Regions from separate parts of the Lacticaseibacillus sp. 22 genome, predicted to be linked through region 2. Evidence: predicted binding sites of a transcription regulator. Region 2 holds the regulator's gene; each other region holds the start of a gene.

Region 1 (7,420 bases), on a different contig from region 2:
ATCGGGTCAGGATATTCTGATTAATAAGACGGATGCTAAGATTTACAAAGACCACAAGAGTTTTGCCAATAAGAAAGTCGGCGTTCAAAACGGTAGTCTGCAGGAGACCTTAGCAAAAACCCAAATGAAGTCCAGTACGACTTTAGGACTGACAAAAGTAACCGATTTGATTCTGGCGCTAAAAACCCACAAAGTCGCCGGGGTTGTCGCGGAAGGTGCGGTTGCTGAGGCCTATACGTCTAACGATGATAAATTGGTTGAAATTCCCGGTCATTTTAATCTGTCAAGTGACACGATGGGGACTGCTATCGGGTTTGCCAAAGGATCTGATTCTTTAGTCGCAGCGGCCAATAAGAGCTTAGCAGATATTAAACAAAAGAATTTAATCCCGCAATATCTGAAAACCGCTGGCAGTTACATGAAGACGAATACCGAAGATACCAGTATGCTGCACTATTGGACTTATTTCCTTAAAGGGGTTGAGTATACTTTACTCATCAGTGCGATTGGGGCGTTCTTTGGGGTCTTACTTGGTACGATCTTTGCTTTATTGCGGTTGAGTAAGCATCGATTGCCACATCTCATTGGGGTTGCCTACATCGAGTTCGTCCGTGGTACGCCGTTGATGATTCAGGTCATGTTTGTCTACTTCGGTATTGGCATTTTCATTGATATTCCAGCGCTAGTAGCAGGGTTGATCGCGGTATCGCTTAATTCAGCTGCATACGTTGCCGAGATTATCCGTAGTGGGATTGATAGCATCCCGATTGGTCAGACTGAAGCGGCCCGTTCGCTGGGCTTATCCGAGCGCCAAACGATGACCAGCGTTGTGTTACCGCAAGCCATCAAGAACATTTGGCCAGCGTTAGGAAACGAGTTTATCTCACTGATTAAGGAAAGTTCCATTGTTTCGATCATTGGGGTTACGGACTTGATCTATCAATTAACGGTGGTTCAAACCGCAACTTATAAAGGTGTTCAGCCGATTCTGATCGCAATGGTCTTATATTTTGTTTTGACATTCGGGCTATCCAAGCTCCTGAGTCACTTTGAAAGGAAGATGAATCATGCAGCATAAACCTTTGATCCAAATCAACCACTTGACCAAGAAGTTTGGCGATAATGTGGTCTTGAATGATATTAGCGAAACGATTGACCAAGGCGATGTGATTGTCGTGATCGGTGCGTCAGGTGGCGGGAAAAGTACCTTCCTGCGCAGTTTAAATCTGTTGAACCGTCCAACTGCAGGCGAAATCCTTTTTGAAGGAACAAACCTGGTTGATCTTAGCGAAAAGCAGTTGGATAATGTCCGGGAGAAAATGGGGATGGTGTTCCAGAGCTTCAATCTTTTTCCGAATATGACGGTTCTAGAAAACATCAAGCTGGCGCCGTTAAAAGTCAAAACGGTGACGGATGAAGAAGCAACCAAAACAGCCAAGGAACTGTTGGAACAAGTTGGCTTGGCGGAAAAAGCCGATGCCTATCCTGCTAGCCTCTCCGGTGGTCAACAACAGCGGGTGGCGATTGCCCGCGCGCTGGCGATGCACCCTGATGTGATGCTCTTTGACGAACCAACGAGTGCATTGGATCCGGAAATGGTTGGTGAAGTTTTGAAGGTCATGCAGGATCTTGCCAAAACCGGAATGACGATGGTCGTGGTGACGCACGAAATGGGATTTGCCCGCAGTGTGGCCGACCAAGTCTGGTTTATGGATGGCGGGAAGATTCTTGAAAAAGGCACGCCTGAACAGCTTTTCGAACATCCTCAAGAAGAGCGGACACAAGACTTTCTTTCTAAGATTCTCGCACAATAATTTTCATCAAAGTACTTTGTCTGGCACATACTGGGCAAGGTGCTTTTTTTGTGAAATCGAGCTGGTGGGGTATCATGAGGTTTGAGGCAGAAGTACAGGCTAGATGTGACAAGCATGCTGGCATGTGTATAGGCTATCTGCTTGCAATCGTATTTTAGAATCTTTATAATGTTAGGCGAACATTTGTTTTATAAGGAGCTTACAATGGCATCTGCACACATTGAACATAAGTTATCGTTACTGCCGGATCTTCCTGGTAGCTACCAAATGAAAGACATCAACGGGAAGATTATTTATGTCGGCAAAGCCAAAAATCTCAAGAATCGGGTTCGATCCTACTTTAAGAGTTCGCATGACGGAAAAGTAGCGGCAATGGTGGCACAAGTGGCGGATTTTGACTACATTGTGACCTCTACGAATAAAGAGGCGTTCTTGCTTGAGATTACGTTGATTCAAAAGTACCAACCTTATTACAATATCAAGCTGAAAAAGGGGACTGGTTACCCTTATATCAAGATCACCAATGAACGCGACCCCAAGATTGAAATTACCGGGACGATTCGCAAAGACGGCGGCTACTATTTTGGCCCTTATCCCAATGTTTACGCTGCCCAGGAAACCATGCACTTTATTCAAAAAGTGTATCCACTACGCCGCTGTAACGGCTATCAGGGTCGCCCGTGTCTTTATTACCATATGGGGCAGTGTCTCGGCGCTTGTTTTCGCACCGTCCCGGAGAAGGAATATACCGATCAGATTGCGCGAATTAAACGCTTTTTGAACGGTAATGTCAGCAAGGCCAAGGCCAGTTTGACTGCCAAAATGGAGCGCGCGGCAAAGAATCTGCAATTTGAACGGGCAGCCGAGATTCGGGATCAACTTTATTACATTGAGCAAACGGTTGAGAAGCAAAAGATTATTTCGACGGATAATACCACGCGCGACTTGTTTAATTTTTATATGGATAAAGGCTGGATCAGCATTCAGGTCTTCTTTATTCGCCAGGCGCGATTGATGAAGCGTGAGTCGCGCTTGTTTCCGGTGGTCAATACGGCTAAAGAAGAGTTTGAATCTTTTATCTTACAATTCTACAGCCGGAAAAATAACGTTAAACCGCGTGAAGTATTGGTGCCTGCAGGGCTCGATAATAAGGTGCTAGCCGATATCCTTGAAGTACCGGTGCGCACACCCCAACGAGGCGAAAAACGCGAGCTGATGGCGCTAGCAGCCAAGAACAGCAAGATTAAACTGGAAGATAAGTTTCGGTTAATGGAATTAGATAATCGAACAACGGTAGGGGCGATGAAAGAGCTGATGGCAGCCTTAAAGTTACCGATGGGCCATGTAGTAGAAGCATTTGACCATAGTCATATCCAAGGTGCCGATCCGGTGTCTGCCATGGTTCAATTTGTCGATGGCCAACCTGCTAAAAACAATTATCGCAAATACAAGTTGGATGCGGACAAAACCCATAATGGTGCTGACGAAGCTGCCAATACGCGCGAAGTCATTCGCCGGCGATATACGCGGCTGCTAAAGGAACATGCGGCATTGCCGGACTTGATTCTGATGGACGGCGGTGAGATTGAAATGAACGCGGCTAAAGATGTCCTGGAAAATGAATTGAATCTCGATATTCCGGTTGCCGGAATGGTCAAGAACAATAAGCATAAGACGGCTGCCTTGCTATTCGGTCACGCCGACGAGATGATCAATCTGGATCCGAAGTCGCAGGGCTTCTACCTGTTGGAACGGATTCAGGATGAAGTGCACCGGTTTGCCATCACGTTCCATCGCCAGCTTCACGCCAAAAACTCGTTGGCATCGCGCCTTGAGGGAATTAAGGGCGTCGGACCCAAGACACGCTTAAAGTTGCTGCGTAAATTCAAGACCATCACAAAGATCAAAGAAGCACCATTGGAAGATATTCAGGAGCTAGGCATTTCAAAACGCGTCGCCCAGGCACTGAAGCTTTCGTTAACGGCAGATCCCACGCCGGCACGTCGGGTATAAATGATGCGGATAACGTGGTAATTTTTTAGAGCCGTTTTCAAGACAATGGAAAAAGCAGGTTCCAAAAGACAAACGTTGCCTTTTGATGCCTGCTTTTTTACAAGATTATTGAGAACCGAAAACCGAATTTAAAAAGCGTCATTCAAACGCACAAAAAAACTCGCAGCGCATTTTCAAAGCTGCGAGTTTTTAATTTAAGCCATGACCACTATCAAGTGACGCTTACAAGCTTATCTTGACTTAGCGATTCTCTTTAGCAACTGGACGCCAGAAGCCAAGAATCAGTGCGGCGATGATGGTCCCGATAATCAATGACATGATAAAGCCAAATTTCTGATCGGTTAGTAAGAGTGCAACGACACCGCCATGAGGAGCCGGAACATTAACGTGCCAGAGCTGAGTTAAACCACCGGCAATCGCAGAACCGATTACGGAGCTACCGATGATGTGCAATGGATCGGTGGCTGCAAACGGAATCGCACCTTCAGTAATGAACGTTAAACCAAGCGCATAGTTAGATAAGCCGGCATTGCGTTCCTGTAGGGTGAATTTCTTCGGGAAGAAAGTGGAAGCAACCGCGATAGCCAATGGTGGAATCATACCGCCGATCATAACGGCAGCCATCCAGCGACCATCTTTAAAGCCAGATGCTTGATAAACGCCAATTGCAAACGTATAGGCCGCTTTGTTGAAAGGACCACCCATATCGATACTCATCATGGCGGCTAGGATGACGCCAATGAGAATGGCATTGCCAGTACCTAAACCTTCAAGGAAGTTAATGAGTGCACCGTTGATCGCTGCAAAAATCGGGTTGATAATGAAGAACATTAACAGCCCCATAATCGCAAGACCGATGACCGGATAAAGGAGAATGGTCCGCATACCGTCTAATGAGCGCGGCATCTTAGCCAATGCTTTTTTAAGACCCACGATCATCCAGCCGGCAGCAAACCCGGCAACCAGACCGCCAAGGAAGCCGGCCGGGTTTTGCGCTTTCACAACCGATGCCGAGGCAACGGTTGCCATATAACCACCGACAAACCCAGGCATCAAGGCAGGGCGATCACCGATAGATTCGGCAATATAAGCAGCTAATACCGGGACCAAGAAACTAAAAGCAAAAGAACCCAGATTATTCGTGAACGTGAACCACATAGAGGTCTTACCCAGCCATTGTTCCAGGATGAATGAGATCGCCATGATAATCCCGCCGCCAACAACGAATGGTAACATGTTGGAGACACCATTCATGAGGTCTTTATAAATGCGATTCCAGAGGGTGCCGCCGGAAGTCTCTTCACTTTCACTGGTTTCGGTGTTGGCTTCACCAGCAGCGTGAAAGACTTGGCCTTGACCTTTAAGGGTTTCTTCGATCAGTTCTTGCGGTTTCTTAATGCCATCAATGACAGGGCGATTCAGCAATTTCTTGCCATTAAACCGATCCATCGCAACTTTTTTGTCTGCGGCAACGATGACACCGGCCGCACGGTTGATGTCAGCATCGGTTAGCTTGTGCTTGATGCCTTCAGAGCCGTTGGTTTCGACTTTAATATCAACGCCCATTTTCTCGGCAGTTTCTTTTAAAGCTGCTTCGGCCATGTACGTATGGGCGATTCCAGTTGGGCAGGCAGTAACGGCAACGATAAATGGCCGTTCTTTGCGCTTTTCGTCTTTAAACTCAGCTTGCTTAGCGGCTTTGTCCTTGGCTTCTTGGGCTTTTTCCGCTTCTTCTTCAGCTTTGTCCTTGGCTGCTTTTTCCGCTTGTGCTTTTCCAAAAAGATCGATGACTTCATCAGGGGTTTTAGCCTGCTTTAAGTCAGCGACCAGTTTTGGATTGATCAAAAGTGAAGACAAGGCAGCTAGAGCAGCTAAGTGTTCGTTATTGGCGCCTTCGGGAGCGGCAATCATGAAGAACAAGTGCACGGGCTGGCCGTCTAATGCGTTAAAGTCAACGCCTTTGGTACTTTTGGCAAACAGAACCGTTGCCCGGGTAACCGCGCTGTCTTTGGCATGCGGCATCGCAATGCCTTCACCGATTCCGGTAGTTGATTCTGATTCACGCTTTAAAATGTCATTGCGATATTCGTCAGCGTCAGTCACAATGCCTTCCGCGTGGTATTTAGCAACCATTTCATCAATCACGGCCTCTTTGGTGGTGCCTTTGAGGTCCATGATCATGACATTTTTTAGTAGTAAGTCACGAATGTCCATTTTGTCCTCCTAAACTTCTTTAATGTTAATCGTCTGCTTGACGGCAGCGATCTTATCGGCAGTGGCAAGATCCTCAGAAAAAGCAGTTGCAGAACCGCATGCGATTCCAACCTTAAAGCTTTCCAGAACATCATGTGTTTGCGCAAAAGTTCCGGTGAAACCCGCTAACATACTGTCGCCTGCACCGACCGAGTTCACAGCAGGTTGCTTTGGTACGTTACCGAACCAGGCATGATCCTGCTCAATCATGAGGGCACCACCGCCTGCCATCGAGATCAAAACATGTTGTGCGCCTAAATCAAGTAAGCGGCGACCGGCTTTGATAATTGCCTCATGACTGGTATATGGTGCGTCATTGAACAGAGCAGCTAATTCATGGTGATTTGGTTTCACAACAAGGGGATGATCGGGAAGGGTATCCAGTAGTGCCTGACCGGTGGTGTCAATCACGAAGTCTGCGTCATGCGCATGAATTAAGGGGATAAGGTCCCGATAAAATGTGCTTGGTAATCCTTTAGGCAAACTTCCGGACATAATAACGACATCACCTGATTTTAGGTTGGCCAGCTTAGCTTTAAAGTCGGCAATTTCGGTCTCGCTGATAGCAGGGCCGCTGGCGTTGAGTTCGGTTTCCGATTCTGCTTTGAGCTTGACGTTAATCCGGGTATCACCTTTGACTTTTGTAAAATCGCAAGGCATGGCAAGCGCGTCTAACTTATCTTGAATAAACGTCCCGGTGAATCCGCCAAGGAATCCCCAGGCAGTTGTGGGCAAGCCGAGTGTTTGTAATATACGACTCACATTGATGCCTTTTCCACCTGGCAATTTAACGTCGTGGGCCAAACGATTGACAGCGCCAAGGTTAAGCCGAGGCAACTCAATGACATAATCAATCGAAGGGTTGAGCGTAACTGAGTAGATCAAGAATGAACCTCCTTAATATTTTGATACCTTTGATAGCTCGCTGGAAGCCCTTGTAGTGAACTGGTCAGGATGGTTGCATCGCCAATATCGGCGAATTTGACGAAACTGACCTGTTCGAACTTACTTGGATCTGCGAGAATGATCGGTTGACGCGCTTGGTGAATGGCCAAGCGCTTGATCACGGCTTCTTCCGGATCGGGTGTGGTGTTCCCAAATTCAGGGTGAATACCATTTGTACCGATAAAGGCGATATCGAAACGATAATGATGAAGTGCTTCCGCAGTCGTTGCGCCAATCAGCGCCTTGGTTGCTGACTTGACCATACCGCCAAGCATTAAGGTCGGAATTTGATAATCAGCTAACAATGAGGCATTATCAACCCCGGTCGTAATAACCGTGACCCCAAGATCGGCCAAAAAAGGAATCAACTGGGCAGTGGTCGTCCCGGCATCCAA
Region 2 (7,420 bases):
CATTGCAGCTGCTCATGCTGCCAACAAAGCTGTGTTCCTGCCGCGCGTTATGCCTAAACGTCAAATGGTTTTCCTGCCAGACCCCGGTTTTGATCAGCTAGTAACCAGTCGTTTCGGTATTCCCGAGCCGCCTTATCATGCCGATCAAGTTGAGCCGGCCCCTGATCTTTTGATTGTTCCCGGAATCGGTTTTTCGCTGGCAGACAATTTTCGTATTGGCTTTGGCGGCGGCTATTATGATCGTTTTTTAGCCGATTACCCAGGCCATACGGTGACGCTGGTGCCACCGGTTATGGCGTTTAACCAACCAGACTGGCCAGTTGAATCTTTTGATATGCCGATTGAAACTTTGATACTTGCTAATGGCAACATCATTGTGCAAAAGTCATATTAGACATGATCCTGTCATTAGTGTTTTAGTGGGCCGCCGCTATCGACTGTATCACGTACAAAGGTTTATGTGATCGCAGTATACCGGCAGCTCATTTGTGATACTTCTGGTTCATCCTCATCTATCCCAGTTTTGAACAAAATTCATTTTATCTCAGGAGGCAATCCATGCGACGTGAACGTATTCGCCGGAATCGCAGAACGCTTTACCTCACACTAGCCGGAATCGGCGCGATTATTCTGTTTATCGGTGTCTTCATCTGGCTAGTGCTTCGGGGAGCCAAGGTTCAAGGACCCGTCGCTTCCTCTTCAAGCAGTAGCGCATCATCCACCTCGGCAGTCACCCAGTCTTTTAAAAGCGGGACTTATACCGCTACTGGCGATGTCACGGACGAAAACGGTGTTCATCACGATCTTACTGTTTATGTGAAATTAACGACTGCCAAAACCTACACCCGCCTGCTCATCATTGACGCGCATAATCAGCCACAAGTCATTAATGATACCGGTAGTATTAAACAGAAAAAAGGTAAGTTGACGCTTGTATCCGATCACGCCAATGTCTACACTTACACGACGACCACGACATACAAGCACAAGCAGGCATCAACTGTTGATGAATATTCAGCCAAGGACGCATCTGGCACCGTGCTGAGTTACACAACTGCCTTGAAGAAAGAGTTCAACAATACCATCTCGTTGAAGGGTAAAACGCCTCATAATTATCACTATTTAACAACTAGTTTGCCTCTACAACGTTCTAAGAAAAAGCTTGTCAGTCTAGCAGATTTTAAAACCTCGCAGACTGCTTCAAGCATTTCTTCAAGTTCAGTCATCAGCTCGGTACCGTCATCAACAAACTCCCAAACTAGTCATTCTGTTTCCTCAACTGTTTCCACTGAACCACCATCTTCTGCCGCCCCTAGTGTCGAAAGTCAGCATAGCCAAAGCGGCGCGTCAGGTAGCAATCCGGCTCAAACTGGCGGTCAGGGTACGCAGACTGGCGACGATTCCGAAAAGCCTGGTAGCGATCAAAATAACCAGCCGCCAGCCAGTTCGTCTAGCAGTCAGTCACCATCTCCGACTGATCCCGGATCAAATTCTGCTACTGATACCAGTCCCCATTAATCAATCGGTCCTCCGATGCCTATACGGCGATGTTTGCGATCTCAATCGCCAAACATCGCTTTTTTGTTCGCGCTAAGTCTCACTGGGTGATGCCTTACGTTTGGCTATTAAGCTCGACTGCCGCTGTGCCCTGACAACTTTGAACAAACTAGTGAGTGCTTGAGAATGCCAAACGAGCTTGTCCTTTTGACGCCATTCGTTCCCTGCGCTACACTTGCAGTCGTGACGTACTTTTGGGCTACACCAGCTTCTATTGCAAGGTCTCACCATCGGATTTGTTATGTACTGGAGGTCTACGATGATTAACCTATCTGCCAGCGAACTTTCACCGCATGAACAATACAAGCTTTTGTCCGGCAGCATCATCCCACGGCCAATCGCTTGGATTACCACCCAGAATACAGCAGGTCTCATTAATATAGCACCATTTTCGTTTACAACTGGGATTTCCAATCAGTTGCCGTTGTTATCGGTTGCGATTTTGCGCGAACGCCAAGTGCCAAAAGATACTGCGGCCAACCTCCTTGCTCGCCATGAAGCGGTTGTGCACATGGTTAGCACTGATCTTACCAAGGCGATGAATCAAACCGCAGCAAGGCTGGCTCCTGATCAAAGTGAATTAACGCTGATTGATTTACCATTGATTCCCAGCACGGAGATTCAGGTGCCGGGTTTACAAGCTGCTCGCATTCGCTTTGAAACCATTCTTTACCAATATGTCCCCATTCGTGATGCGGCGGGAATCATCATGACGGATCTCTTTATTCTAGAAATCCGTCAATTTCATTTTGCAGAAACCGTGCTTGATTTACCGACACTGCATGTGAATACAACCGCCTTGGCCCCCATCGCACGGCTTGCCGGTCCCAACTACGCCGAATTGGGACGAACGTTTACATTGCGGCGACCAAAATAATTTATAAGGAAGTGGCGGTATTTGACAGCATTTATCTCAAGCGTTTTTGGCGTTTTCGAAATTCTCATTCTCATCATCATCGGCTACTTTCTAACGGCGCGCGGTTGGTTTAACAGCCACTCTAGCAAGGTCATCGCCAAGGTGGTAACCCAAGTTGCATTGCCCGCTTATATGATTGTCACCATCTCATCGAAGTTCACTGCCGGCATGCTTTTGCGCTTGCTACCGGATTTGTTCTTCCCGGTGTTATCCATGATGATCCTTTTCGCCTTGTCATTTCTGGTTTGTTACTTGTTGAAAGTACCGAAGTCGCGAAAAGGCACCTTTAAGTCCATGTTCTTCAATTCCAACACGGTTTTTATTGGTTTACCGGTGAATTTGGCACTGTTTGGTCCTCGCAGCCTTCCTTACGTCCTCGTTTATTACATGGCCAATACCACTATTTTTTGGACAATCGGGGTTTATCTTATCCAAGGTGATGGGCCCAAACCGGCACGCTTTGATTTAAAAAAGGCGCTCGGCAAGGTTTTCTCACCTCCGTTATTAGGCTTCATGTTCGGGATTGTGCTCGTCTTATTGAACATCAAGCTCCCGGAGTTTCTAATGGCGGATCTGACATATGTTGGTGACTTAACGGTACCCGGATCCATGTTTTTTATCGGCATTGCCTTGCATACGGCCGGCTGGCGGCAGTTGCGGCTCAGCAAGGAAGCATGGGGCATCTTTAGTGGCCGCTTTCTTTTTGCGCCGCTACTCATGACCGCATTGGTTGCTTTTGCTCCGGTTCCGACCTTGATGAAACAAATCTTTATTCTCCAGTCCTGCATGCCGGTCATGACCAATGCACCGGTTGTGGCCAAACTCTATGACGCCGATGCTGACTACGCTGCCATCATGGTCACAGAAACCACCTTGCTATCAATGATCGTGATTCCTATCGTTATGACCTGCATCCAATTTATTCACTAGGAGCTCGGAAATGAAAAAGCTGATATGTCTTACCATCTTAATCTTGCTAAGCGGCTGCTCTTCCACAACCCCGACAGGCAAGTCTACATCCAAACAGCCAGCGACCAGCACCGTCACCAGCCACGTCAAGCCCACTAAAAAGACCGTTCCCAAAGCCACTTTGAGTACACTTGTCGGCCACGCGTTCGTCCAAGTCGATAATCGCAAAAAGGCCATCCGGATCACTTCCTCAACCAGCGGCTACTATCTTGAAACCTTATCCAACCAAGGCGGCGTCTTTGAAAGTACCGATCAGGGAATTTTTGCCGCTCAGCTTACATTAAAAAGTCGAGTTTTCACCTTCACGGGTAAAGCGCAGCCACAAGCGGCCAGTTCTACTTTGCAATTCCAGCTCACCAAAAAAGGTCAACTCAAGCAACTTCCAAATGGACCCGTTTACAAAAAGGTGCCGCAAGACGACCTTGATCGCCTCGCCCAACCTTGATATTTGCAACGTTGACATCAGGGTACATAATCAAAAAGACATTTACCACCACTTCGATAAAGTAGCTGGTAAATGTCTTTTTGATGTGAGGGCGATTCGTCCTACTGAATTATGAGCTGATTACACAAGCGCCGGCCGATATAAACTAACGACAATTCCGAGAATCGTGACACTTGGGAAGTACATATCATCCATATCATCATTTTCCGGATGCAGACGAACGCCATGCTTTTCTTTGTAAAAGCGTTTAACCGTTGCCTCATCCTCTTCGGTCATCGCAACGACAATCTGGCCATTTTCGGCATCATTTTGTTTCTTGACAATAATCTGATCGCCGTCTAAAATGCCGATCTTAATCATCGAACTGCCTTGGACCCGAAGCATAAACAATTCATCGGCGGAATACGGAAGATCGTCAGGGACAGGAAAATAATCATCAATATTTTCAATCGCCGTAATGGGAACCCCTGCGGCAACCGTTCCGACAATCGGGATTCCTTGTGCCTGAACCCCAATAAAATCAAGCCCTGCTGCCGTGACTTCAATGGTCCGCGGTTTAGACGGATCTTTGGCAATCAAGCCAGCCGCCAGCAACTTCTCCAAGTAAGCCGCGACCGTACTGGAAGAGCTGAGTCCGACTGATTTACCGATTTCGCGAACCGTGGGCGGGTACCCATGATCCTCGATCGCTTCATAGATTGTTTGTAAAATCTGTTTCCAACGTTTCTGACTTGCTTGTGTTGGCATCCGCTCACCGCCTCGTTCTCTTTTGTTACACTCAGCATACCAATACGAACGGACGTTTGCAATTGTTTTTGCTGTTTCATTTGAAAAAACTGTCGTTAGGCGCAACAAAATATCTTTTTTGTCTCAATATTAAGACCATTAACACTTTTTATCTGTGTATGGACCGCGCTCCCCAGCGCAGAGACGTGCGGGTAAGGACCTTGGTCGCAATGGCCAAAGACCGGCATTACGCCGAAGCCCGCTTACACTTCGGTCCCTTACCGCGCCGGCTCGCGCTCACAAAACAATCTAAGACATAATTCGATCTCAGGATGTGATGCCCACTAAAATCCGAATACTATAGCTGAGAAAGTAAATAAAGTAGTTCTGGGCCGTGCCAAACTCCGCAGTCTCCGGCCGGATGGGGTGGCGACGCGAAGCTAGAGCGGAGACGGCGCTTGGAGCCTGCAAGACCGGCAGTCTCCAAGTCGCCTAACAACATCAGCGACAAAGCCCGGTCGCTGTGTTGTTCCACGGCTGAGCCCCATCCGACCTACGACTGCTCCGCTTTGGCACTGGAATCGTTAAAGCTCATTTATACTAATACGGAAAAGCAAAAAAGCGTACTATTTCTTGTAAAAACCTGAAATAGTACGCTTCTATTTTGAAGCTGTGAATTATGACTCAGCCTCTCGTTTCATCAATTAATTATGCAATAATGGCATCTTATGCATCTGACGCCGATCACATCTGCTCTTGATGACTGCATAGAAGAAGCTTAAGAAAATATCTAGAGCCATCAACAAGATGCCGGCCGTCGCATAGTTGCTAAACAATAGCAACGTTGCGACCAGGGTCAGAGTTATTAATGTCCATTTAGCGCCCCGAAGTATGCTCATATGGGGTCACTCCTCTCCGTATCGGATGAACCGACATTGACTCACCGTTTTGGTTGTGACTTTATCATACCTGATTTTTTTGATTTGTAAAGCTTTTGTATATGTAAAATTTACATTAAGTGCCTTTGTTTAGGCTTTTATAATATTTGTAACGATTTCAGCGTGTTTTTGTAAATTTTATGTAACGACTGCAATTACACGTTCTTGACATTTCACGGAACCCATCCTCGAAAAATGCTACTCAGTCGAGTATCATTGTTATACAAGGTGTACTTGATTTTTGTGCTTAAAATCAGCGCTAAAGTGACGGCTTCAGCTGTCGGTTACTGACAAGGTTAACTTGCCAGCCCTACGTTTGTTTTGTAAGGGCTTTTGTGACTGTCTGACCGCTTTGGCGTGCTGTGACCGGAATATAACCTTTACCGTTATTAGAGGAGGATCGCCTTTGAAACGTACCGACTCGTGGCTCTATCGCCGCTTTGTTAATAGTAAGTTCATGATTCTGCTAGTTGATTTGCTTTTGGCCCTGCTAGTCATTTTTGTCTTTACCAAAATTGCTTGGGTCTTTCAACCAGTCGTTGATTTTCTAGGGATTATTGCGCCGCCATTTATTTTTGCCGGCATTCTCTTCTATCTCACCGTTCCGATTATCAACCGCCTTGAAAAAGCCGGGTTGCATCGGGGCTTGGCAATCGGATTGCTGTTCATTGTTTTGATTAGCCTGCTGGTCTGGGGCTTATTACGGTTTATCCCTGCTGTCAGCAATCAAATCACCAGTATCGTTGATTCCGCGCCGCAAATATTTACCGAAATCGGCAAATGGTTAGACGATTTAAATGACAAACAGAACATCCTGTCGCAACATGATCTCAACGAAATTGCCAATGAAGTCCAGACTTTCTTCACGGGTAAACAAGGTGCCTTTGTGACTGGTACCATTTCACAGCTGCAGAATCTGATTGGCATTGTCGGCAATGTGGTCGTCACAATTTCCACTGCGCCCATCATCCTCTTCTTTATGCTAAAAGATGGCGATAAGTTCACGCCGATGATCTTGCAGATTGTGCCAACAAAACTGCGCCGCTCGGTTAAGCAAATGCTCCATGAAATGAATGAAAAAGTCGGTTCATACGTGCAAGGTCAGATCACGGTTGCATTATGCGTTGCGGTGATGTTCATGATCGGCTATTCGGTTATCGGGTTGCGTTATGGTTTGATTTTCGGCTTGTTGGCTTGCCCGTTGAATCTGATTCCTTATTTCGGCTCGGCCCTTGCGATGATCCCACCGCTAATCATGGGCGCGTTGACTTCTCCACGCATGATTCTCGCCGTGATTGTCGTCTTCTTTATTGAATGGTTGATCGAAACGCAACTGATTTCGCCGCTGGTTATGGGCAGCAAACTTGAACTTCATCCCATTACCATCGTGGTTGTCCTGCTCACAGCCGGCAATCTCTTTGGCTTGGTCGGGGTCATTCTCGGCATCCCAGGTTTTGCCGTTTTGAAAATTGTCGTCACGCGATTCTTTAGCTGGTATCAGCAGGTTTCTGGTTTGTACGAATCAGATCACCCCACAGATGAAGTTGACCAAAAAGGAGTACCTCATGAATAGTTTTAATGTGTTATTGATCGGACTGGACATCGTTTTAATTGGCCTAGCTGGCTACTATCTTTTTTGGCAAAGTAAGATTCAATTTACTTCCCGATATGCAGTGTCTCAGCTTATCTGGGCCGTGCTGCTTGGCTTTTGGTTTATGACAACCAGAGTTAACAACATGCCGTATATTATTTTCATCTCGATCTTTTTGGTGTTATCCATTATGGCAGGGACTGGCGGACTGGCCCCTACTCGCCTGATCGCCAACGGTTTACTGGCGCGCGTGATTCCATACACGCACATGTCCAGTA
Region 3 (7,420 bases), on a different contig from region 2:
AATTAGGGTATCACCAAACCGAATTTACCGTCAGTGATACCGGTATCGGCATGTCCAAAGATCAAATGAAGAATATCTGGGAACGCTATTACAAAGCCGACCCATCACGCAAAAATACGAAATACGGCGAATCCGGACTTGGTATGGCCATTGTTCATCAATTAATGGGCTTACATGGCGGAACAATTGAGGTGGATTCCAAGTTGGGTTCAGGAACGACCTTCACCTTAATCTTCCCGGATGAGGCGACAGCACCTAAACAAAAACAGCCAGCAACAAAATCATCGTCAAGCACAACGTCATCGACAGCCGGTGCCGCCAAAAACACTGACGCTGCATTAAACGACCATCCCAAGTCCGAGTAACAGTAGCTTTTCTGGACATGCGGGTGGATGGTGAAGCGTTAACAGGCGGTGATATGATTGTTGATAGGTAAAAGCAATCACATTTATTGGGCGCCGATCCCCAAACGCCCCTCAAGAAGTGTGAAGCAAACAAATAAGCACTAAAAAGGAGACCCTTATGACCATCCGACGAATACAGCAGAGTGATTTTGCTGATGTAGACGCATTATTGCATACCGCATTTAGCGCCAGTAAACGCGGCTATCATGACGAAGCAGCGCTCGTAGCAGAATTGAGGCGAACCACTGATTATGAAGCGGCTTTAGAAGTCGTTGCCATGATTGATGGACATTTAGTCGGCTATGGGCTCATGACGGCGGCAACGATTACGCCGGATGCGCATATGAACGGAGTAGCACTTTGGCCGTTAGCAGTCGCACCGGCGTATCAAGGGAGCGGTTTAGGCATGGCCATTGTCTCTGAGCTTGATATGCGGGCAACCGATCTACGCCGTGATTTTGTCAGTGCGATTGGTGATCGTCAATTCTTCGGCCGGTTCGGATTTCGTAAAGCAGCCGCCTACAAACTTGAACCGCCGTTTTCAATCGTTGCCGAAGATCATCTCATTAAGGAACTCGTGCCCGGTGTTCTAGCCAGTGTGCACGGAAAAGTCAATTATGCACGCCCATTTCTTGCCAAAATGCCGAACTAGACAAATTAATTGAATCCGTTGATAAGTTGCAGGTTACTCTGCAGCTTATTTTGCTGGTCGTTGCCTTCAAACATTACTTTTCTTTGTGGTGGGCTGATTGATGTGCCTTATGTAAGGTGCCGATACACAGGCCGCCACTGACCAAAGCACCGCCCATTAGTGTGTTGTCAGTGACATGTGGCCAGTATTCTACAAAGATGACGAAACCAATGATAATGACTGCTGTCAATAGTTGCCATGACAGATGATAGGGTTGCCGTGCCTTCATTTAAAAGCCTTCTTTTTTGGGTCTTAACTAACTGATTGTGTTTCGAAACTAGCAGGTGTGGAGTCCTGACGCGTGGAAATTTTCCAACCTTTACACGCAGGTTTCTATGCCCGTCAATAGCATCATATTTTCTTAATAAAAAGTCACCATCAGCCTACTGCAAAAATCCTTGAGTTTAAAGCCCTTACCTGTGAGTTGCTGTGATGATCGTTGCATATGTGTCAATTTAACGATTGATTCGGTTGATGATTCATGGCCTGGCGAAATCTTTTAAACAACAGGGTTTATTAGGTATCACAACATGTCAAGTCGGTTACAGTTTAACGATTACTTTGCAGAAGTGACAATGACTGTTACAATATGAACATATTCAAACGGCTATCAGGTAGTTCGTAAGGTGTGGTGGCTGTCAATTATTTTGGGGGGATTTTGCGTGAAGCAGTTTTATATTGTTGACAGTTCAATTCTTCCAGACGTGGTTGGCAAAGTGATTGCCGCACGAACCTTACTCCAAAATGGTGAAGTTAAACAGGTCAGCGAGGCAGTTAAGCAAGTTGGTATTTCTCGCGGCACCTATTACAAGTACAAAGATTATGTTTTCCTGCCTGATCATGAAATGGCATCGCGAAAGGCAGTCATTTCATTAATGCTCCATCACGATCGCGGTATTTTGTCAGAGGTTTTGACGGTCATATCGCATGCACAGGCCAGCATCGTGACGATTAACCAGAATATTCCAATCCATAATTGGGCTAGTGTTGTGATCTCATTTGATATTTCGGCACTGCAAGGGACCATTGATGATTTAGTAACCAAACTTGGCGATATTCGCGGCGTCAGTGATGTTCATCTGATTTCGGTAGAATAAGCGGCATGTTTTTTTGGAGGCTTTATGAAAATCGCATTTAAATTATTGCTCTGGGTGTTAGTAGCCGGAGTTGCTTTATTTCCGGCGCTATTATTGATTTTGTTTGTCATTGGCCTGAGCGTTGTTATTTCGGGTGCTTTGGCAGTCAGTGCCGTTGGTTTTGTAATGGGCACTATTTTTGTTGCATTGGTAGGGTTGGGCATTATGATTCCAAGTGTCCTGCTCATTATTCGATTTATGACTTTCCGGACAGTTAATGCCCGATTTCAGCGCGGCGGTGAACGCTTAGTCCTTCCGGTGAGGGTTCATTTAACTGGGCGCGCGATCTACCATGCTATTTATGAAAATTACAAAGCTGGGCGTCGTCAGGGAAAACATGTTTTTCAAGCGTGGAGTTTTGGTTTAGAGACGTATTTTCATGAAGATCTTCAAGCGTATCTGGCAGACCAGATTCTCGCGCAACACGGTCCGGAGATGGCAGAGGCTTTTGTCTTAGATAAACGTCATTCATATACCATTGCTTATTAACAAATAATCGAAGGTAAGTTCACCGTTTTGGGATGTTCTCAAAACCGGAAATAGCATGTTTAAAAAATTGGCCTTAGCGTTTAACAATTTCAGTTGCGCTAAGGTCTTTTTTCAGCTAATGGGTCCAGTAAAACGAAGCACTAAACCTTGGTACCGTTACCAATCGGCATGATAAAAAGTGTCGGATCGCTTAATTGGGCCACGTTTCGTCTGCACGTGGGCGTCGTTGAATGAGCCGATTGGTTCGCGGCCAGCGCAGTTCCTCGAAACCGATGAATTCAATGGTTAGGCGGGTCTGTTGCCGCAGTAAGCCGATAAAAAGCTCTAATTGCGCCAAATCATAGTTGTGCAGGCTGTGCAAGGGGATGGAACGCAGGCGTTGATCTTTTGGTTGGATGTTAAAAAAGAAGTTAAATGCCGGCGTGTAGGTCTGGTTGACAAGTGAAATCCAGTACCGTGTCTTCCGGCGCCGTTTAAATAACGGGGTCAATCGTTCCATGATAATCTTGAGATCGTTAGTCATAGCTATTGCCACCATTATGGCCTCCTACAAGTGATGCGCGCTGAATGGCGGTACCGCCGTGCATGGCGCTTTTGGCGTAGACGAGTGCTTTAAAGCCGAATCGATTGCGGATCGCATCAAGCGTTCGTTCCAAGTTTGTTGCCTTGATTTGCTGATCGATCGGTTCAAAAAAATTGAGTTGTTCGCCGGTGTCCGGGGCCAAGCGGGAGGTGTAGACTGCCACATTACGAACGACTTCGCCATGCCAGTTATCGCGAAAAATTTCGCGTAAAGTCGTCACGATATCTGAGTCGCGATTTGTTGGCAGCATTCGTTTAGCTTGTGAAAACCCAGTGCGACCGTCTGCTTGGCTCTCAGCGTATGAAAAGCCAATTCCAAGTGTGATTTCACCGGCCCGTTTGCGGTGATGACGCAAGCGGGCGGCCACTTGTTCGCCGATTTCCTTAATCACAATTTCGATTTCGAACTGATTACGATAATCGCGTGGCAGCACTTGAGAATTACCGATACTTGGCTGGCGCGTGACGATCCGCTGACTAATCTTGGTGCGATCAATGCCCCATGCGGTCGCAAAAAGCTGCGTGCCAAGAATGCCCAGCTCTTGTTTTAAGGCGTACGGATTGGCGTGAGCAAGTTCATACATACTTGTGATGCCCATTCGTGCTAGATGTGCGGCGGTACGGTGACCGATGCTCCAGACATCCGTCATATTCTTGATTCGCCAGATAGTTTCAGGCACGGTTGCATATGTAATTTCGCCGAGTAAATCGGAATTGTACTTGGCGTATACATCCAGTGCTATCTTGGCCTGGACTGGATTCTCACCCATACCGACAGTGGTGCGTAAACCGAGCTGTTGGTGAACCGTTGCCTGAATTAACTTGGCAACGGCGCGTGGTGTCTTGCCAAAAAGTCGCCAAGTATGGGTTAAATCGAGAATGGATTCGTCAATCGAGTATGGCCATAAATCTTCATCGGCAACGAACTGACGAAAAATGTCATTGATAGCCAGATTCTTCTTAATGTAAAGGTTCATACGCGGAGGCACGACAATTAAATGTGGTTCATTAGGTAAATCGCGTTGCCGGCTGACGTTACTCTTGAGACCATACATTTTTTTGGCCATTGGCGACGTGGCTAAAATTAAACCGCCGTTCGTATTTTCCTGTTCGGACATCACCACGAGAACGGTTTTGAGTGGATCAAGTCCACGCTCGATGCTTTCAACCGATGCATAGAAGGACTTGTTGTCGATCAAAAAAATGACGCGATGCGGTTCATGCGAATAGTCATAGCGCATATCAATCACCTCTGTAGCTATTATACGAACGTATGTTTGCAAAGGCAAGTTATTTTCTGCTTACGTTGACAATGCACAAATAAAAAATCCACGCTGCCTGGAAAAAGACACCGTGGATCAAAAGTTTATTGGTTGAAACTATTAACTGACTAACGCATGCAGCCACCCATATGCCAGGATGAAGCCCAAGATGTAAAACCGTGCATCATGGTATCAGGGGCAATGGCTGTCCAGCCGTGGGTAACGAATGCTAAAACGAATAAGGCGGTAAAGATTGCTGCGATAACACTCAAAGTAACGATTAAAGGCCGCCATTTTTCCGATAACATCATACTTCGCCTCCTGCTATTGAATGTTAACTTCTGCCATTAGTATAGCACCATGAACTTAATAGCCAAGTTAAGCTGCAGGCAACACCGTCGTTCAGCATGATCGAAACGGTGAATCAATCACGCTCCCATTTGATCTTGAGGTTGGTTTCGATTAAGTCGCCATCATCGAGTGCAAATGGTTCAACCACGCTGGTGCCATCTGGTTTCGTGAATTTGATGTTTAAAATATTATCATCGCGGTAAACGACCTCCCAAGTACCGTTGCTTGGGGTGTTGTTGTTAGTTGCTGTGTATGTGCCATCGCTATTGAAATTGAACGTTGCCCGATCGCCGGATTCCCATCGGCCAACAATACCGCTGATTGAGTGATTATCGTTGCGTTTTGAGGTGTCAGATGGGTAGGTGCGGTTGGTTTTGGTCACGCCATTGTCGTCATAGTCATCATCATCGTCGTCATCAGTGTCACGACTTGTTTGTGAAGCCTGTGACGATGAAGAGGCGGTGTTGGACGAGGCAGCTGCTGCGTCTAAAGTGAGTGCAGCGGCTTGGCCTTTCAGGGGAACGATCACGTCGCGGGTGAAATCTTTAGTTGCACCGTCATGCGTACCGCTAAGCTTAAGGGTATAGCGTCCCGGAAGTTGATTGGCGATCGTGTATTGACCATTATGATTGGCAGCTTGCACCGGCGTTTGATTCAGCGTTAACGCTGCGTTTTTAAGGTTAGTCTTCACGGTTACCGCGGTGGTTCCAAGCTTGACTTTATACTTCGGGAAAAACAACATTTCCTGACCTTGTTTGACTACCTGAACCATACCGCTAGTGGACTTAGCCCGAATCAAGGTATTTAAAAGGCTGCGATAATGGCGATCCTCAATGAGTTGGGCCAGTGGTTTGAGGTCATCTTCATGCAAAGGCGTTCCATCGCTGGCAACGGCAACTTCTGCCATATCATCAGCATCGCCGCTTGTCATTTCTTCGGCAAGCTCGGCAACTTGCCGGTCTTGACTATAATAGGCGGCGCCGGCTAAATAGGCACAACCGGCTATTAAGATGACGACAATGCCGACAATCCATGGCCAGCGCCGATGTGAGTGCGGCGTATGTCGGGTTGGCGCTGGGGCTGCTGCAGTTGTTGATGCAGGGGTCGTTGGCGGTTGCGGCGTGGACGCTTCGTTTTCGCTTGTTTGCTGCGCTTGCAGGCGGGCTGACCGTAAATCAAAGCCGCAGTTTGGGCAAAAGTCATCGTTCGGTTTAATCGGTTGCCCACAGTTAGGACAGAATTTTAACGGTGTTTGCATGTATCATTCCTCCAAAGTTTTAATGAGTTGAGCAGCAATTTGATCATGGCCGCGTTGATTAGGGTGGAACGTATCCCGGGGGCCATTGGCAGTGAAATCCGGAATGACAGTGCCAGCCGGTCCGGTGACATCATCATGACCTTGCCAGATGGTTGCCAAGTCAACGACCGGTACCTGGTAGGTTTGGCCCACTGCTTTAACAACGGCATCGAATTTCAAGTCGGCATTAACGTAGGGCCCTTGATTTGGTGACCAGGTTGTCATGAGGATCAGTTGTGCCGAGGTTTCTTTTTGCAACGTGGTGACAATGGTTGTCAGTGCTTGTTGATAGGCAGCGAGCGCAGTTGAGGTTGCGCCACCGACAGCGTCATTGGTGCCAAACTCAATAGTGATCACATCCGGATGCTGGGCAACGAGTTGCGGTAAAGCGGGGACGCCCAAGTTAGTAGCCGTTTTTCCCACTTCCGCAATGCCGGCTTCGGTGACGGTTTTTCCGGTTAATCGGGCCAGCTGCCGGGCAAAAAGCGACGTAAAACGAGTGGCTTTTTTATCGGCAAAAAGGCCAACGGAAAGACTGTCGCCAAAAGGAGCATAAACCAGTTGTGCTTTGCTTTTGGCCTTCAATCGTGCTAATCGAGTCGGGCGCGGCGGCGTTGAAGCGGCGCTGGCCTGACGACTGCGAGCCGATGCAGAGGGGTGGCTTGTTGATTTAGCAGCTTGCCGCGAAACCCCACAGCCGGCCGCTACTAACAATAGTAAAACACCCAATCCCAACCAAATCTTTTTCATCCCAATACCTTTCTTGAATCGACTGATGACATGCTGGTTATAAATAGTCTTTAGCTAACAAATCGGGTATTGCGCGCTTTCCAATCTTCTAGCTTGATAAAGACCCAGAAACTGTAAATGCCAAGCGTGATGATCGATAGCAGCAGCCACTTAATCCAATTGCCAAATAAACCGACAGCGGAACCGTAAAAATGCATCCGATGGCCTTCAATCACGGTATGGTTGATCTTCCAGCCATATAACATAGTCAACGCCCAAGGATAGCAGATGCCCAGTGTGGCGATCGTAATCACCGCACCGAGAATCGCCCAGCCAATATAGGCCAATAAGCCGCCATCGAAAAAAGAATTTCGTCCATTTCTCATTTCCATAATCGTTGCATCCTCCAACTTCTTTACTTAAGTGTATCAGAGTCATCGGGCAACGCAATGAATATGCGCTATAGTGAGCGCGAGCCG
Region 4 (7,420 bases), on a different contig from region 2:
TTTTCTGGGGCATTTATTCGGCGGATCCTAAGAATGCTGAATACAATCAGTTCGCAGCCATGTTGAATTCGGTTGGTAGTGCAGCCATGGGACTCATGGTGCCAGTGCTGGCGGCCTATATCGGTGAAGCCGTGGCCAAACGTTCTGGCTTAATCGTCGGCATGGCGGTTGGGATGATTGCTTACAATGGCGGTCAAGGATCCGGCTTTCTTGGCGCGATTGTCGGTGGTTACATGGCCGGACTGGTCATTTTAATGTTGCAAAAAGTGTTCGCCTTCATGCCCGACAAGGAATTTCGGGGATTAAAAGCCATTTTTCTATATCCGGTACTCGGTGTCTTCATTTCCGGATCGATTATGTATCTCATCAATACCCCGATGAAAGCCTTGAATCTCGGTTTAATGGCGTGGTTAAAAGGGCTTGAAAGTTCCAGTCCAATTATTTTAGGCATTGTTGTCGGGGTCATGTGTGCGGCTGACTTTGGTGGACCAATCAATAAGGCGGCGTATCTCACTGGGACGGCATTGTTGGCACAAGGCAATTATTTCTTCATGGCCGGCGTTTCAGCAGCCTGCATTGCGCCGCCACTGGCTACCACAATCTCGGTATTACTCAATCCCAAAGCCTACAATCGTGATGAACGCAGCGCCGGTTATGTCAATGCGTTGCTTGGTTCAACCCATATTACAGAAGGGGCAATTCCATTCGCCGCGAAAAATCCGTTAATGAATATTCCGGCGTTCATGGTTGGCTCCGCGATTGCTGCCGTTTTGACATATATGTCCCGGATTCAGGTGCCGGCGCCTCATGGTGGATTCATTGTTTTGCTACTGGTGAATAAGCCGGTTCTATGGGTTGCCTGGATTTTAGTCGGTGCAGCAGCATCCGGTGTGCTTTTGGCCATGATTGCCGGCCACTCTGCCAAAAAACGTGGTGTCAACGCCGGTGTGGTTGAAACTGCCTTGGCAACAGAAGGGGCAGCCGCTGACGAACCGGTTGCGCACGTGGCCGTTTCATCAGCTCGCAATCAACCGGCTCCGGCTGCGGATCAATCCCAGCAAACTTTTGACCCTAGCGAGATTTTGAACAAAGAATACATTGAAGTCAATGTTCCTGCCAAAACGCGGGATGATGTGCTGCATTATTTGGCTAATATGGCAGTAAAAAACGACTTGGCAACTGATGCCGATGCTGTGTTCAACAAGTATGTGGCACGTGAAAAAGAAGGCTCAACGGGGATGGAAAAAGGCATCGCCATCCCGCACGCACAAGATGCAACGATTAAACGTTCAGCGATGCTCGTGTTACATCTGGCGCAACCAGTCGAATGGCAAACATTTGACGGGAAGCCGGTTAATGCGGTGATTTCGTTCCTGATTCCGGAACATGATAGTGGCAGTCACTTGAAATATCTGTCGAGTACGGCGAAGTTACTGACGCATGAGGATTTTGTGAAGGCGTTTCAGGACGCGAAGACGCCGGATGCATTGTATGAATTGTTTAAGCGGTAAGGTGTGAGTTTGTGGTAAAAAAGAAAGGCTTCCTGACGATGGTGTCAGGAGGCTTTTCTTTTTGGGGAGGGTTGGTGGTTTAAAACGTAATTTGTATATAAGGGCTTTAGTCGCAATGGTCAACGTTGGAGTTTTTGGATGGAAAACTGCAACGGGGAAGAGGTATTCTTTTTTGGGCAATTCGGTGGTTTTATTCTGCTTTCTATAACGCGCTCGCAGTCGCAGCAATCTGCACATAAGGACCTTGAGCCTAAATGGCCAAAGTCGGTGTTGATGGATGGAAAATTGCAGCAGGGACAGAAGTATTTTTTTTTGGGCAATTCAGTAGTCTTATTCTGCTTTCTATAACGCGCTCGCAGTCGCAGCAATCTACGTGTAAGGACCTCAAGCCTAAATGGCCAAAGCCCAGCCATTTAGGCTTGAGGCCACTTACACTCCGATTGCTAAGCGCTCCTGCTCGCGCTCACACAAAAACAGACCGCTGGGTGGGCGGTCTGCTTGTTGTCTGATCGTTTGGGGGACGATCGACGATTTCTACTTTGGAGGAGTAAAAATGAAAAAGTTGGGTTGGGGTTTAGGAATGAGTGGGTGGCTCATTTCTATGTTTCTTATACTACAGACAGGGTGTGAATGAATTGTGAAGGCAAATCCAACATTTTATTATGTCTTTATGGCGATTATGTTCACATTTTCCAAATCGGCTTGGAATTGCTTAAGAAGTTAGTTTGGCTGAACGTTACTTAACGAAACAAACGTTCTTCATGCAAATCCGAACATTTCGTGGTAAACTCTTCCCAACAGCTCAAGTCGCCTAAATTGGCCAAGATGATGGGGTGTTAATGTGAAGAAACAGCATATTGTGGCTCGGGTACGGCGCCCGGATGGTTTGGTTTTGGACTTCCGGCTACCCAAAGATATTACGCATGCAATCAAAGTAAGTCCGCAAACAGATTGGTTTGAGCGGTTACGCGGGGGATTGATTGTTGCACCTATGGCACCGTACGTGGGCAAGGGGAAGACGGCTTTCTTTATTGGTCGCATTGAGCGCGTCTATTATTCAAGCCGTCAGTTAAAACGCTTTACGCGCAGTCAGTTTTTGTTGCCTGATGTTTGGCGCGAACAGGATTTGTTAGAAAGTTTTACGTTTTTGCGGCACGATCACGCGTGGTTGAATCGCTTGTATATCAAAGACGATTTGCGTTATTGGTATCACGATGCCAACTCGCATTTTTTGGCAAATGTTCGCGATTGGCACTGCAAGTTGGTGTATCATCGCTTTCAGAGTCGAAAACAACGACTGCTGCCGAACTTCTAAGATGGCAACAAAAAGTTCAGACAAAAAGCAGGCCATGGTGACCTGCTTTTTGTTGCGACTGACTATGATAGAAAATATTGGCCGGTTAGTATGCTAATTAAGACAACCAGACCAGGCAAAAGGTTGGAAATGCGGATTTTGGTGATGCTCATGAGATTCAGGCCGATACCAAGGATCATCAACCCACCAATGGCACCAATTTCTCGAAGTGAGGTTGCCATCAACGTTTTGGGGATGAACTGGACAAGAAAGCTGGCTAACAGGGTGATGGTTCCTTGATATAAAATCACCGGGATGGCCGAAAATAAAACGCCGATGCCTAGCGAGGCGGTCATCATAATGGCCATGAAACCATCCATAACCGCCTTGGTATACAAGGTCGCATTATCACCGGACACGCCGGCTTGAATGGCCCCCAAGATGCTCATGGCACCGATGACGGCAATTAAAGTCGCGGTGACGAACCCTTCCGCAAAATGGCTGTTGTTGCGGGCAAAGCGTTCCTGTAACTTGAGGCCGAGGTGATTCATGCCGTCTTCAATATGCAACCATTCGCCCAGCAAGCCACCGAGACACAGACTGATGATGATCACAATAAAGCTTTTGGTCTGCAACGCCATTTGAATGCCAAGCGCAAAGGTACCCAGACCCAAACTTTTCGTAATCGTGTCCTTTGCATTGGCGCTGATATTGTGCAGGATCAGCCCTAGTAAACTGCCGCCGATAATCGTTAAGCCGTTAACGATTGACCCCATGAACATCATGTATTTTCCCTCACCTTTTCAATATGCTGGTTGCTCTTAACCGAACTATCATAGCATGTTTTACGGCGATCAATAACAGCAGGTTTTTACCAATTGGTTGACTGGTTCAGGTAAAATAGAACTATAACCGTTTTAAAGTGCAGAAAAGGCGTTTCAATCACGGAAAAGACTTGCAAAAAACAAACGCGTGTTCGATAATGTAACTAGTGTATTTTGAGCGAAGTATGTACGACATTAAGGAGACAAGTATGGCGAAAAAAACGACCACAAAAGCTGATAATAAGAAGTCTGATGCCACAGATCGTGAGACCGAATTAGAAAAGGCGCTGCAAAAGATTACCAAGGCGTTCGGTGAAGGCGCGGTCATGAAGATGGGTGATCGACCGGAGTTGAAGATCGATGTGGTCTCAACCGGGATTCTGTCATTGGATCTCGCCCTTGGTGTCGGTGGCTTACCGCGGGGCCGGATCGTTGAAATTTATGGACCTGAAAGTAGTGGGAAAACCACGATTGCGCTGCAGACGATTGCCGAATTACAAAAAACCGGTGGCAAGGCAGCTTATATTGACGCGGAAAATGCGATGGATCCAAAGTACGCTGCTGAGTTAGGCGTGAACATTGACGATCTTTTGCTTTCCCAACCAAACTCGGGTGAACAAGGATTGGAAATCGCCGAGATGCTGATTGAATCGGCCGCGGTTGATGTTGTCGTGATCGACTCCGTAGCCGCACTGGTGCCTAAGGCTGAAATCGAGGGTGCAATTGGTGATAGTCACGTTGGCTTGCAAGCACGGCTGATGTCGCAGGCACTGCGAAAGATGGCCGGCACGATTAACAATACGAATACGTTGGTCATCTTTATTAACCAGTTACGTGAAAAAGTCGGCATTGTTTTCGGTAATCCGGAAGTCACCCCAGGCGGCCGGGCGCTGAAGTTTTATGCTTCTGTGCGCATTGAAGTACGCAAAGGCCAGCAGGTTAAAGATGGTAAGAATGTTGTTGGGTTTGCCAGCAAGCTCAAAGTGACCAAGAATAAGGTGGCACCGCCGTTTAAGACCGTTGAAACCACCATGTCGTTTGGTCATGGGATCGAGCACAATACTGACATGATCAACTTAGCGACTGATAAAGACAACGATCTGGACGTTATCACCAAGTCCGGCTCATGGTACAACTATGGTAAGGAACGCCTCGGCCAAGGTCTGGTCAATGCGTCTCATTATCTGGATGAGCATCCTGAAGTATCCAAGGAAATCGAAGCCAAGATCCGTGAGCAGTCCGCACCGAAGCCAAAAGAAGAGGACGAAAAGAAGGATACTGCTAAAGACGAGAAAACAACGGCTGACAAGAAGCCTGAAGAGAAACCAACAACCGACAAAAAGCCGGATGATAAGAAAGATGATCCATCCAGCTTCGGGGTTGACCGTTTAGTTTAAAATATGCGTAAACGTACTAGCCGCAACCAGACTTACACATGATGTGAGTCTGGTTGCGGCTTTTGCTTGATAGGAAAAGAGCCAAGCGATTGTTCACAAAAACTTTCATCACGGTTGCACCTATCATGGATCTTGAATTCGGGTGAACCAACAGAACAATAATACAGTCATGTCAACAAACGTTAATACACGCGCCTTTAATTGGTTATGCTTCGTTGGATTTTAGAATTTGATATTGCTTGAAGAATCTTTCTCGAGATACCACGCGTTGATTGGTTGCATCCAAGAAGTCACCTGAATCTCCGTATGCGTAAACACCCAGTGCATCAACGCCACCTCCAAGTGAACCGCTAGCAACGAACTTTAAATTCTTCTTGTTAGGTGGGGTTAACGCCCACATGAGAATACGAACCCGATTATCCAACCAATAAAGATAGTTTTGTGAAAATGCATCTTTTACCCAGTCTGGCTGAGCGCCTGTTTTGGTGATTTCCCAAACATCAGCAGGTTGGCCTTTATACAATGTTTCCATGATCATTCGCCTCTCTTTGCTATTGACCGTTTACTAGTCTTTTTAAGTCAGTAAACGAGGTATAGAAAAATGGACTATAGAATCTCCATGTGCATAGCTGTCTGAAATTGGCTATAGCATATATTAGGAAATTGGTCTCGTAAAGCATTTTGTCTTCGGATTGTTCTAATTTTCAAGGTGACTGTTCAAGTGTCATGTTCGTCAAAAAATCTTCAAAACGCACATATGTTATTGCTTGCCAAACCAAATAGAGGATTCTAAGATAAATGCAACCGCTATCATTGCACCGCATAAAGAAACACGGACGAGTCAAATTTTTTTATTGAACACGATAAGTTCACAAATGAAGGGGTGAGCCAAAATGGAAAAGAAACAAGAACTCATTGCAAAGATGCTAGAACTGCAACATCTTTTCGAGGAACAATCCGACGTGACATCGCAAGCTATTGTTGCAAGTATCAAACAGGTCATTGATAAGGTGGCGGATAAACGGATACAAGGAGTTAATATTGCTCCACAAGTCTTACCGATTGGGTATTTCATCAGAGACGAGATGCGCGACCATCAGTATCAGCTCACTTTAGCACAGCGGACGGTACTGTTTGATCTGGAAGGCATGGCTGAGGCGATTGCTAATAAGTATATTTCGGGAATACCATCGTTTTAAGCGTGAATGTTGATTTGGATGCCATTGCTTACGTTAACGCGCTTCCCGGCGCAGGGATCTGCATGTAAGGAACTTGGTCGCAATGGCCAAAACCGGGCCATCACGCCCAAGGCCGCTTACACTCTGATCCCTAACCGCGCCGGCTCGCGCTCATGATACAAAAACGCCCGTTGCGTATTGGCAGCGGGCGTTTTTGTGATGATTGGATGGGGGCCAATCATCTTATTTTTCTTTGGAGGAGAAAAATGAAAATTAGGTTGGGGTGTAGAGATGAGTGGGTGGCTCATTTCTATGTTTCCTATACTACTGACAAAGTGTGACGAAAGTGTGATGGTTACTTTGCCATTTTGTAAAGGTTTGAGTAGATTAAGACGAAGAAAACTAAGCTTGTTCGGCTACTAGGTGATGCTGCAGCGCGGTTTTGAGCGCATCGCCTAATGCTTTGATACCAGTGTCGATCTGTTCAAGTGTCGGACCGGTGAAGTTTAGCCGTGCGCCGTTGACCTGAGCCGAAGTTGCATATAGGTTGGCGGAAGGCACATAGGAAATGTTGCTTTCCGGTAACAGATGTTGCTTCATGAAGGCACCCATGTCGAAGCCGGCTGGCATGGTGAGCCACAGGAAGAAGCCGCCATCAGGGTTGGTGAAGTGCGCTTCATCAGGAAGGTAACGATTCATCGCTGCGACCATGGCATTCTTCTTTTCGCGGCAACAATTCTGGATTTCGGTGATGTGGGCGTCTAAGTCATTTTCCGCCATGTAGGCATCAATGCCGTGCATGGTCAGGTTGCTGGATTCCAAGTCGCTTCCGCCTTTTAACGCTAGTAATTCCTGCAAAAGGTCCGGTGCAGCAACGAGCCAGCCCATCCGTAGACTTGGTGAGAGGATCTTGCTGAAGCTGCCGAGATAAACGACGCGGCCTTGCGTGTCAAATGACTTAATGGTTGGCAGCGGTTTACCATCATAGCGAAGATCGCGGTAGGGGTTGTCTTCGAGGATCATAACGTCATATTGGTTGGCGAGTCGAATCAGCGCCTGACGCTTAGCCACAGACATTACGACGCCGGTTGGATTTTGAAAATCAGGTACCGTATAGATGAACTTGACTTTGTGACTCATTAAAACGCGCTGTAAGGCATTAATGTCCATCCCATCGTCTTGCATCGGGATTTCATAATAAGTTGGCTGATAAGCA

What was found. The regulator LexA, encoded in region 2, represses DNA repair genes until DNA is damaged. The targets are predictions, from matches to a motif close to CNAACANNTGTTNG.
Region 1: uvrC (excinuclease ABC subunit UvrC) is a predicted target of LexA. The motif match lies at 1,991-2,004, and genes of this name have one in related genera.
Region 3: ACWP87_RS07970 (Y-family DNA polymerase) is a predicted target of LexA. The motif match lies at 4,569-4,582, and genes of this name have one in related genera.
Region 4: recA (recombinase RecA) is a predicted target of LexA. The motif match lies at 3,771-3,784, and genes of this name have one in related genera.

The regions. Positions count from the first base shown of each region.
Region 1 is NZ_JBVAYD010000001.1:111,034-118,453, forward strand. Features, by position in the region: gene ACWP87_RS00495 (ABC transporter substrate-binding protein/permease) at 1-1,078, shown strand, start outside; gene ACWP87_RS00500 (amino acid ABC transporter ATP-binding protein) at 1,068-1,814, shown strand; gene uvrC (excinuclease ABC subunit UvrC) at 2,019-3,827, shown strand; gene ACWP87_RS00510 (PTS fructose transporter subunit IIABC) at 4,068-6,041, opposite strand; gene pfkB (1-phosphofructokinase) at 6,051-6,965, opposite strand; gene ACWP87_RS00520 (DeoR/GlpR family DNA-binding transcription regulator) at 6,962-7,420, opposite strand, start outside.
Region 2 is NZ_JBVAYD010000002.1:90,563-97,982, forward strand. Features, by position in the region: gene ACWP87_RS01725 (5-formyltetrahydrofolate cyclo-ligase) at 1-394, shown strand, start outside; gene ACWP87_RS01730 (hypothetical protein) at 559-1,518, shown strand; gene ACWP87_RS01735 (flavin reductase family protein) at 1,817-2,434, shown strand; gene ACWP87_RS01740 (AEC family transporter) at 2,456-3,403, shown strand; gene ACWP87_RS01745 (hypothetical protein) at 3,414-3,887, shown strand; gene lexA (transcriptional repressor LexA) at 4,008-4,634, opposite strand; gene ACWP87_RS01755 (hypothetical protein) at 5,318-5,512, opposite strand; gene ACWP87_RS01760 (AI-2E family transporter) at 5,958-7,124, shown strand; gene ACWP87_RS01765 (hypothetical protein) at 7,117-7,420, shown strand, end outside.
Region 3 is NZ_JBVAYD010000014.1:17,813-25,232, reverse strand. Features, by position in the region: gene ACWP87_RS08000 (sensor histidine kinase) at 1-365, shown strand, start outside; gene ACWP87_RS07995 (GNAT family N-acetyltransferase) at 523-1,056, shown strand; gene ACWP87_RS07990 (hypothetical protein) at 1,130-1,324, opposite strand; gene ACWP87_RS07985 (ACT domain-containing protein) at 1,758-2,192, shown strand; gene ACWP87_RS07980 (hypothetical protein) at 2,217-2,720, shown strand; gene ACWP87_RS07975 (hypothetical protein) at 2,911-3,258, opposite strand; gene ACWP87_RS07970 (Y-family DNA polymerase) at 3,236-4,543, opposite strand; gene ACWP87_RS07965 (hypothetical protein) at 4,693-4,875, opposite strand; gene ACWP87_RS07960 (zinc-ribbon domain-containing protein) at 4,989-6,173, opposite strand; gene ACWP87_RS07955 (SGNH/GDSL hydrolase family protein) at 6,177-6,962, opposite strand; gene ACWP87_RS07950 (DUF898 family protein) at 7,013-7,333, opposite strand.
Region 4 is NZ_JBVAYD010000004.1:30,069-37,488, forward strand. Features, by position in the region: gene ACWP87_RS03210 (fructose-specific PTS transporter subunit EIIC) at 1-1,511, shown strand, start outside; gene ACWP87_RS03215 (DUF7679 family protein) at 2,353-2,826, shown strand; gene ACWP87_RS03220 (DUF554 domain-containing protein) at 2,889-3,590, opposite strand; gene recA (recombinase RecA) at 3,839-5,026, shown strand; gene ACWP87_RS03230 (hypothetical protein) at 5,232-5,558, opposite strand; gene ACWP87_RS03235 (hypothetical protein) at 5,920-6,225, shown strand; gene ACWP87_RS03240 (aminotransferase-like domain-containing protein) at 6,607-7,420, opposite strand, start outside.